Regions from separate parts of the Paenibacillus sp. FSL H8-0259 genome, predicted to be linked through region 3. Evidence: riboswitches for the same ligand, from Rfam matches in the RefSeq annotation. Region 3 holds a riboswitch; each other region holds the start of a gene.

Region 1 (3,277 bases), 1.7 Mb from region 3:
CTCCTGACGTAAACGGCGACTCATGCAGCGCTTCTACCGCAGCAAGAATCCGTGCAACCGGTCCTTCAATAATAGTCCCCATCGAAGTAAGCTCATAGGTAATCCCCTCCACGGTCTGCAGCACACGCTGCATATCGGCCACATAGCTGCTGAGACTGGTACTGCCAGTGCCAATCGGAATAACGGTCACTTCGCCAATCGCCATTATGAAATCCCTCCTGCAAGTTTGATGAGTCTGTTCTGTCCTTACTCCTTAATTGTAACCCTTCAGCGCCGCTCCCACAAATACCCATAGCCCCCCCTCTCTATTACTATCTCCCCAGTAAAACTACTAGGATTAGACGCACTCTATTTATGGAGTCTTTGTGGCATCTTTTGGGACAATTTATGACTCATTTAAGGCCATATCCACAGGAAAGTTGTGGATTACCTGTGGACTAACTGTGGATCATCTGTGAGTAAACCTGCGGAACCCGCTCCCCGCGCGGATTCGCAAAAAAATGTTTACAAACACAATATATTGAGTTACTTTTATTTAACAACAACAAAATATAGTAGAAACAGGTGTTTCGCCCTCTTGCTAGGGTTGAAGCTTAATAGGGAAACACGGTGCAAATCCGCTGCGGTCCCGCCACTGTAACCGGATGTTCCAGCTGCCAGACGCCGCTGGAGCAGCATCCTCCGACAACAAGCCACTAAGGGGCTGCGAGGCCCCTCGGGAAGGCGCCGGAGGGCATGCCGGAAGCCAGGAGACCTGCCTGTTTCTGTGGCACCGGTTAGACTCCTGCGAGGAACAGGCGAGGTGCCCGCATGCGGCCTGCACGAGCAGAGTTAGCCTTTCCGTTAATCGGGCCAGAGGCTGCCGATACCTGAGGACGATAGAGTATCGTCCTCAGGTATCGGCTTCTGCGGAAGGTACAAGAACAGGTTCCAGAACAGGACAAGCCCTGTGCCCGTTCGTATTTTCCACATAGACCACCGGCAAATGTCCGCTGTTTCGGATATTTGCAATACGCATTCGGGCATTTCCCGCCTCCCGGCTGGAGATGCCTTTTTACTGATGTCATGGAGCACATGCTTCACGCTTACGATACCGAGAGGAGAGAGCTATACAATGACGCTGCTGGAGAAACGATATAACGAAGGACAAGCTGCACAGGAAGTTCTTTTGGAAGAAGTTATTCATTTGGGACGGGATATTATCGACAGCCGGGATTTGGATCTGCTGCGCGAGAATGCCAACTTGAACGGGGAGAGCTTCTCCGGCAAGATGAGCAAATTCGGCAGTGAATATTCCAAGTGGTACGCCCGCAATTTCACGATGCCGCCACAGCTCGTGCAGGCTATTGAAGATAATGTTGTATATGTACACGACCTGGACCAATATGCCATTGGAACAACCAACTGCATCTTCATCCCGTTTGAACGTCTTCTCCGCGAAGGCTTCAATACCGGCAACGGCAGCGTCCGCCCTCCGAATTCGATTATGACGGCTATGTCGCTGGTGGCGATTATTTTCCAGTCCCAGCAGAATGCCCAGTACGGCGGCGTATCCGCCAACAAGCTGGATTACGATCTGGCGCCTTATGTCACTAAATCCTTCGCTAAGCTGTTCCGCAAAGGAATGGAATATTTCGAGGAAGGTGCAGCCGGCGAAGCACTCGGCGAGGTCACTATGACCCGCAGCGATCTGGAAGAGAAGTATCCGCGTGCCTTCCGTTTCGCCCTGAAAGAGACAGAAATTGAAACCCTTCAGGCTGCGGAGAGCATGGTACATAACCTGAATACCATGTCCAGCCGCTCAGGCGGCCAGATTCCTTTTACCAGCATCAACTACGGAACCTGCACCTCTCCGGAGGGCCAGCTCGTGATTAGCTCCCTCTTAACTGCTACTATGAACGGACTTGGCAGCGGAGAAACACCGGTGTTCCCGATTCAGATCTTCAAGTGCAAACAGGGTGTCAACCAGCAGCCTGGTGATCCTAACTATGAGCTGTTCCTGAAAGCGGCAGAGTGCTCTGCACGCCGGCTGTATCCGAACTTCGCCAATCTGGATGCTCCGCTGAATATGCAGTACTACGATCCAACCGATCCGGATACTGAATTTGCTACGATGGGCTGCCGGACACGTGTTCTGGGCGACCGCTTCGGGCGCAATCACTGCTCGGGCAAAGGCAACCTTTCATTCAATACGCTTAACCTTGTACGTCTTGGTCTGGCTTACGGCACAGTAACTGGCCGCCGCCTTGCCGCTGACGAGGAAGGCTTCTTCGAAGATCTTAATCATTATATGGACGTTGCGCTGGACGGCCTGCTGCACCGGTTCCGCATTCAGGCTTCCCAGAAAGCCAAAGCCTCCGATTTCATGATGCGTGAAGGCGTCTGGGAAGGCGGCGAACAGCTTGCACCGGAAGACAGCGTAGGTGAACTGCTGAAGCACGGCAGCCTGTCCCTTGGTTTCATCGGTATGGCCGAGTGCATGAAGGCTATGTACGGCAAACACCATGGCGAAGATATGGAGGTCCATGCCAAGGCAGTGGCCATTGTCCGCCACATGCGTGAATACTGCGACCGCAAGAGCGAAGAGCTGGATCTGAACATTACTCTATTCGCTACGCCTGCCGAAGGTCTCTCCGGCAAATTCACCAAGATAGACCGCAAGGTTCTCGGTTCCATCCCGGGTGTAACGGACCGTGAATACTATACGAATTCATTCCACATTCCGGTCTATTACGACCTGAGCGCAGCCAAGAAGATCAGCCTGGAAGCTCCATTCCATGAATATTGCAACGCTGGAGCGATCTCTTATGTAGAGCTGAACGGCAACGCCCGCAGCAACCCTGCAGCATTCGTCAAAATCATCAAATACGCGCTGGAGCAGGACATCAGCTATTTCAGCATCAACCACCCGATCGACCGCTGCTCCGGCTGCGGCCACGAAGGTGTAATCGGCACGAATTGCCCATCCTGCGGCGCTCATGAAGATACAACGCATATCCGCCGGCTGCGCCGGGTAACCGGATATCTGACCGGCGACTATCAGACCCGCTTCAATGCCGCCAAGCAAGCCGAAGTACGGGACCGCGTTAAGCATCTATGAACATCTGCGGATATTATCCGGAGTCGATCAATGAAGGAGAGGGATTGCGGGCGGTCCTCTTCTTCAGCGGATGCCGCCACCGCTGCCCCGGATGCTTCAACCCTAAGACCTGGAACTTCAATTATGGAGAGGTCTTCACTCCGGAGCGCAGGCGCGAGATTATCACCGAGATAGCAG
Region 2 (3,277 bases), 1.1 Mb from region 3:
CAACAGCTGAACCCGCAGCATCCGTAACAGCAGTTTTACCGCCGATGGATACCTGAACCCCTGCGGCTGGCGAGGATACCGGGTCGGAAGTGAAGGTCGCTTCATTCCATACCCACTGCTTTTGAGTTACTTTTACAGTAATATCTTGTCCAGGCTGCGGCTGTGCAGGGGAGACCGCCACGGACTCTACCACCTGTGTGTTATCCCCGCCATAATAGACAAGCACGCGGTCATTCTCCGCAAGAAGGAAATCACCCATGCCTACACTTGGATAGATCCACGCTCCACCGCGGGCTACAACATACATCCACCCGTCATAGCCGCCAAAAGCACCCGCAGTTACGCCGCCGATTCCCGTCACGTAATTGCCAGCTTCATTGACCAGGGCCACCTTCTTCGCCGCCGCTGCCTTCTCCAGTGCTTGAAGTACATTTCCCGCATATACAGTGCCTTCTGCCAGGGTTCCGTTAGGGCTCTCAATGGCAACGGACACACTAACCTGAGGACTCTTCACAGGTGAATTGCTAAGATCATAGAGCTTGCTGCCTGTGCTGAAAAGCTTGTAAGCTACCAATGCTTCCAGTGCCTGCTCTGTCGAGAGCTGATTGTAGCTTCCCCCCGCTGTATGAGCGAACCCGCCATCTGCTGCACTATAGCTAAGAAGCTTACTGACAAGGTTTACATTGCCTACGGTATACTCCGCCCCTGCCGGGTCAATGCCAAAGGAGGACAGACCAATAATGGCTTGAGCGACACTCTCGCTGCTGTCACCATAGCCGCCGTTCTTGTCCTGTGCAGTCGCCAGCCAGGCTGCCGCCCGCTGTCCTGCGGTATTGACTGCCGGATCATCCTTATGTCCTGCCAGCACAGTAAGCACCATCGCCGTCATGTCCGGATCACTAGCCCCCGTAGTCAGAGTGAAGCCTCCGTCAGTGTTCTGCTTGGACAGGATCTCAGCCAGCAATTTAGCTGGGGTCCATTTCGCATTGTCAGGCATAGTATAAGTTCCGGAATCAAGCGCCAGCAGTACATAGGCTGCGTTGTTCAGCGTCTGGCCGGTAATTTTATCGTTATTGTAGAGCTTCTCAATCAGATTGTAGCCGGCAACATCCGCCGGATTCCCGCCAAGCGCCCTAACCGTAAGCGTAATCCGCGCATAGTCCGTAGCTCTGGCGTAGACACCCTTGGCTGCGGCTACTTTACTCTCAAGCGCCTTTAAATAACTATCCGGAACCTTATAGCCCGCCTGCGCTAGGCCGATGGCCTGCCAGTCGGACTGGACTCCGGCCTTCAGCACAAACTCCGAAGTGGCATAGACTGCCTCAGCTACGCTAACTGCTGTGCCTGAAGGTAGAGATGCCGCGTTATTCCCAGTGCTCGCAGCCGTCTCTGCAAAAGCCTGTCCCGCCGGAGCTACAGCCGCTCCCAGAACCGCGAACATCATGACAACGATCAGACCCAGCCGGATAAACTTGGATGATAAATTGTTCTTCATTGCTTGACCTCTTTCTGTGAATAGAATGGTATAGATGAATCCTGCGTCCTCCGCTGATGCGGGTGCAACATAAAGACCGCCCTGTACAGGGCGGCCGGGGAAGGATACAATACATGCAGCTGATATGAAGTTTCCCTCACACAGCCACTGCTTATATTTGCACCTGTTCCGCATTCTTACCCCCGAAGAATAGAAACAACAACGAAAAAGGCAGGTCTCCTGGCTTAAGCTTCATTGCTTCCCCCGCCTTCCCATCCTATTATCAGACAGTGACTTCTCAGGAGTCGCTCCGCATTTACAGTGGCGGGACCGCACCGGACTTGCACCGGACTTCCCTTTTAAGCAGATTACAATCGTAGAACCGGCATGGGTATCTGTTGCATGACTGCGCCTGTTTCTACGGAAATCCGCACCTTTTTCCAAAGCTTATTAAATTTGAATATTCACAAACAATCATATCTACTATTCCCCTGTATGTCTATAGACAAGCTGTTTCAATTATAGGCACAACCGGCCCCTTCCGCACAAAAAATCCTGAACAACACTCGCCGCATTCTCCCGGCATATCATGCTGTTCAGGACTTAAATAGTGATGCTTCCGCTTCCGGCAAGAGCCGGCAGCTGGTTGATTGTATTATGTACAACAGAATGGGAATATACGGCGGCCATAATGCATTCTGCTGTATTTAATCCAATTGATTTTGGAATATACCCCCTATAAGCTCTAAAATCCGGAATCTAATGTACCCAATACAATAGAACGCATAATAGGGCTGATTATTCCTGATTTGAGTGGACAAAGTACAATGACCTCTCTGCCAGCTTACGCGGAAGCACCGTTGATGAAATGCCGGACTTCTCTTACATCCGGCTTCGCCCAATTCAGGCTCTCACCCAATCATTCCGCATCCGTGTCCGGGCTGGCGGAAGGAGTGGGGCCGGTGCCGGGTGTAGTCTCCGGAGTAGTGCTCGGGGTACTTCCCAGAATGCTCCCCGGACTAGCCTGTAGCTTCAGCGTATAGATGCCCGCAGTGATCACATCACCCGCGGCCAGCTTTGCGCCCGGCTCCAGCTCCACCGTCACTTCATATACGCGCGCAGGTGTTCCTGCGCCCGATGCACCCGTCGCCAGGGAGGCTTCGGCTTCATCAGAGCCGCCGCTATTTCCAGCGGCTGCATCTCCGCCGCCGTCAGTCCCCACGGCTTCATTTCCGGTCGCCCCGCCGTCAGTCCCGGCAGCTCCCTCATCAGAGCCGCCGTCATTTCCGGCGCCCGATGCACCCGCCGCCGGGGAGGCTTCGGCTTTATCAGAGCCGCCGCTATTTCCAGCGGCTGCATCCCCATTCGCGCCGCCGTCAACTCCGGCGGCCAGGCAACTGCTCGCAGTTGCTACAACCTTGTAAGTGTCCGCAACGTTATTACCGGACATCACGATGATCTCCGCCGGGTTAAAGGCGGAGCATTCCGCCACAGAGGCAAAGCTGAACACCAGCTTGACGCCTGCCTCCCCGCTGCTTTCAGCCCCGCCAGCATTCCCACTGCCTTCTGTTCCGCCGCCTTCAGCCCCGCCAGCATTCCCGGTACCTTCTGTTCCACCATTTCCGGTTCCTGTGCTTGTCCCGGCATCTGCCACACCACCAACCAGCCGTACAGAGACCGGGGCTTGCTCTTGCCCATCCGCACTGTGGATATCGCCCCGAATCGGGCTCACAGTCGGCTGCGGCGCAGCAGTATCCGCATCCGGCCGCAGCCAGCTGATGGCGATGACGGCTATGATCAGTA
Region 3 (3,277 bases):
GCTTATCACGGATACCGACCTGCTCCAGTGTAACCTCTGACAGCTTCTGACCGTCCATGAACGTGCCCGCCGGAGTAATCCTCAGCTGCTTAAGCAGTCCATATTGGTTGGTGAGCGCAGGCCACCAGGCAGGAGTGTATTTGCCCGGGCTGTCCCCGTAGTCGCCGGGGCTGGTCCAGAAACCGAGCCGCTGTCCGTTCAGTGTGAAGGTGATGTCGGAAGGCCAGTTATTATTGATGGACGGGGCTTCGGAGGCAATCTCCATCGTGATGACCAGCTCCTCAGGCTTCTGGCTGGACAGCAGGAAGTTCGGGATTTTATATTCCACGAATCCTTTGCCGAACCACAGGATGCCTGCATTCACCCGCTCCTGATCCCAGAAATACCGCGGATCGTCAAAGTTGCCGATTACCCGCTCGGTTGTAGATAATCCGCAGGTCGGTTCAATCTGGAAATCAGAGTAGTGGCCCACGGGTATTTCCTTACGGTAGCCTCTGCGCTGTGTTCTGGCTTGTCCAGGGAAAATAATCTCAGCACTCTCGGCGGCCAGTGTACAAATCTTCTGTAGTCCGCTGCGCCCGGGAGCCATGTGGCTGCGGATCAGTCCGGCAGCTTCCAGCTTGCGCACATGCATCGTCATAATGGCACTGCTGAGCTTCAGCGCCCCGGCCAGTTCCTTGACGTTCATAGGCTGTTCGGACAGGAGCCGCAGCATCTGCAGGCGCACAGCACTGGATAACGCTTCGTACACGGGTAAAGATTGGTCGGTTAGATCAAGTTTCATGCGCTGCCTCCACGTTCAGGTTATATAGTTAATAATTATATTACTCAAATGACATTCTTACAAGCAAATGAACGCTGCCTTACAAGCAAATGAATACTGCGCCTCGCAGCCGCTCCAATTTTATCACAGACATGCAGAGCCTGTTCCGCTATGATGTAGGATGGATTAGCGATGTAACAAGGTGCTCTTGCCGGATCAGGCAAGGGATAACAGGGAATCGGGTGCAAGTCCCGAGCGGTCCCGCCACTGTAAGGAAGAGCTGAACTTCATGATGTCACTCGGGGAGAACCCCGGGGAAGACGAAGGATATAGCGCCCGTATTCCAAGCCAGGAGACCTACCTTGATTACGCACACCACGACTCTACGCGGATAGGAGCGGTGTACGGATAGGTTAATGAGATGAAGCGATGTGCCTGCAGGACCGGAGGGAATCTTGAAGATCAAGATCAGAGCCGGTTCAATGTTATGCAGACACAGCGTTGAGCGGCCCATGCGGAGCGACCGGGTGCAGAACCCCTTGTTGGCGCACGGCAGTGCTCTCTATCGAATCATACCTGCGTACATACACTCCCACCCTGAAGGGCGGGAGTTTTTTGGGTTTGCTATATTAAAGAAACTTGGAGGCTGACAAATGAAGAAACGCGGATTTTGGAGTTTTGCGGCGCTGATTGCCGGATTTACAGTGTACTTTATGCTGAATGAACCGGGAACGGCCCAGGCTATGCACATTATGGAAGGGTTTCTGCCGGTAGGCTGGGCCGTGTTCTGGTGGGTGGCGTTCTTACCGTTCTTCATACTCGGGATTATCAGGCTTAGATCGATGACCAGGGAGAATCCGGAGCTGAAGCTGCTGCTCGGTCTGGCAGGGGCGTTCACCTTCGTCTTATCGGCGCTCAAAATGCCTTCCGTTACCGGAAGCAGCTCGCATCCTACAGGTACCGGACTTGGCGCAGTTATGCTGGGACCGTTGCCGATGGGCGTGATCGGCTCGATCGTGCTGTTGTTTCAGGCGCTGCTTCTGGCGCACGGGGGGATCACTACGCTGGGGGCGAATGCGTTCTCGATGGCGGTCGCGGGGCCTTTTGCCGGATATGCAGTCTATAAGCTGATGATGAAGCTGCCGGACCGCGAGAAGCTGGCCTTATTCTGTGCAGCGGCGGTTGCCGATCTGATGACTTATGTAGTGACTTCCTTCCAGCTTGCGGTGGCTTTTCCGGCTGCGGATGGCGGAGTCCTGGCGTCTTTTCTCAAATTCGGGGGGATCTTTGCCGTGACGCAGATTCCGCTGGCCATCAGCGAAGGGCTGCTGACCGTATTATTGTGGAACTGGCTGAAATCGTACAGTCCGAATGAAATGTCGCTCCTGAAACGTAAGGTCAAAGGGGGAAATGCATAATGAGCAATAAATGGAAAAATGGATTGATGCTGCTGGCTGTTGTCCTGCTGTGTGTCTTGCCGCTGCTGTTCGTGAGTGGTGATTTCGGCGGGGCCGATGATGCTGCCGAGGGTGTGATCACAGAGATTAACCCCGAATATGAACCCTGGTTCAAGCCGCTGACCGAGCTTCCGGGTGAGACGGAGAGTATGCTGTTCGCATTGCAGGCGGCGATTGGCGCCGGGGTGATCGGATATTCACTGGGGCTGCTGAAAGGGAAACAAGGCCAGGCGAAGCAGAACAGCATCAGCAAGTGATCAGACGAATTGATGTCCTTTCTTATAATAATGCCTTGAGGCAGCTGTCTCCCATGTGGAAAAGCTCGTTCGCGGCACTGATGTTCCTGCTCTCCTATACCGTGCATCCGGTGCTGCAGCTTGTGATTACGCTGTGGATGATGTCCTGGTGCATCCTGCATGCCAAAATTCCCTATCGCGCCTACGGGCTGTTGTTTGGCACGGCGCTGCTGTTCTATTGCCTTAGTGTACCGGCGCTGCTCGTGGAATTCGGCCACCCGGCTGCCGGGGAAGCTGGCATATTCCGGATTTCGGGGCCGCCTCTTCCGGTGTATATCACGGCAGCAGGGCTGGAGCGGGCCGGTGAACTGCTGGCCAGAATCTCGGCCTGCATGAGCTGCTTCTTCTTCCTGATGTTCACCACCCCGTTCAGCGAGCTTCTGCAGGTGCTGCGCAAGCTGCGTATGCCGCAGATTGTGCTGGAGCTGATGCTGATCATGTACCGCTTCCTGTTCCTGCTGAATGATGCGGCGCACGGGCTGATGCTGGCCCGGAGGCTGCGCGGCGGCCGCAGAGGGTATAAGGCCAGGCTGCGGGAGACTGCGGCCATGACCGCGGCCCTCTTCGGCAATACGATGCACCGTTATTACGGATTGTCGCAGGGGCTGCTGACCCGCGGGTTCACGGGGGAGATCATTCTGCCGCCGTATACCGCGCGGCCTGTGCCGCGGCGTTATGCGGTCCGGGCGTATGCCGGGATCGCTGTGCTGGCGCTGGCGCAGCTTTGGCTGTGGCTGCGGGGTTGAATTTAAGATTTTAGT

What was found. Region 3 has a riboswitch for cobalamin ahead of NSU01_RS09685 (energy-coupling factor ABC transporter permease). Riboswitches for the same ligand answer to the same signal wherever they lie in the genome.
Region 1: linked by a shared signal. The riboswitch ahead of NSU01_RS02460 (anaerobic ribonucleoside triphosphate reductase) and the one ahead of NSU01_RS09685 (energy-coupling factor ABC transporter permease) in region 3 are both predicted to bind cobalamin.
Region 2: linked by a shared signal. The riboswitch ahead of NSU01_RS05175 (S-layer homology domain-containing protein) and the one ahead of NSU01_RS09685 (energy-coupling factor ABC transporter permease) in region 3 are both predicted to bind cobalamin.

What each region holds. Positions count from the first base shown of each region.
Region 1 is NZ_CP150147.1:570,138-573,414, reverse strand. It holds gene NSU01_RS02470 (MTH1187 family thiamine-binding protein) at 1-205, opposite strand, end outside; cobalamin riboswitch at 546-777, shown strand; gene NSU01_RS02465 (hypothetical protein) at 893-1,018, opposite strand; gene NSU01_RS02460 (anaerobic ribonucleoside triphosphate reductase) at 1,115-3,100, shown strand; gene nrdG (anaerobic ribonucleoside-triphosphate reductase activating protein) at 3,097-3,277, shown strand, end outside.
Region 2 is NZ_CP150147.1:1,213,786-1,217,062, reverse strand. It holds gene NSU01_RS05175 (S-layer homology domain-containing protein) at 1-1,495, opposite strand, end outside; cobalamin riboswitch at 1,687-1,876, opposite strand; gene NSU01_RS05170 (hypothetical protein) at 2,394-3,277, opposite strand, start outside.
Region 3 is NZ_CP150147.1:2,282,825-2,286,101, forward strand. It holds gene NSU01_RS09680 (ArsR family transcriptional regulator) at 1-784, opposite strand, end outside; cobalamin riboswitch at 947-1,143, shown strand; gene NSU01_RS09685 (energy-coupling factor ABC transporter permease) at 1,417-2,181, shown strand; gene NSU01_RS09690 (energy-coupling factor ABC transporter substrate-binding protein) at 2,181-2,477, shown strand; gene cbiQ (cobalt ECF transporter T component CbiQ) at 2,474-3,262, shown strand.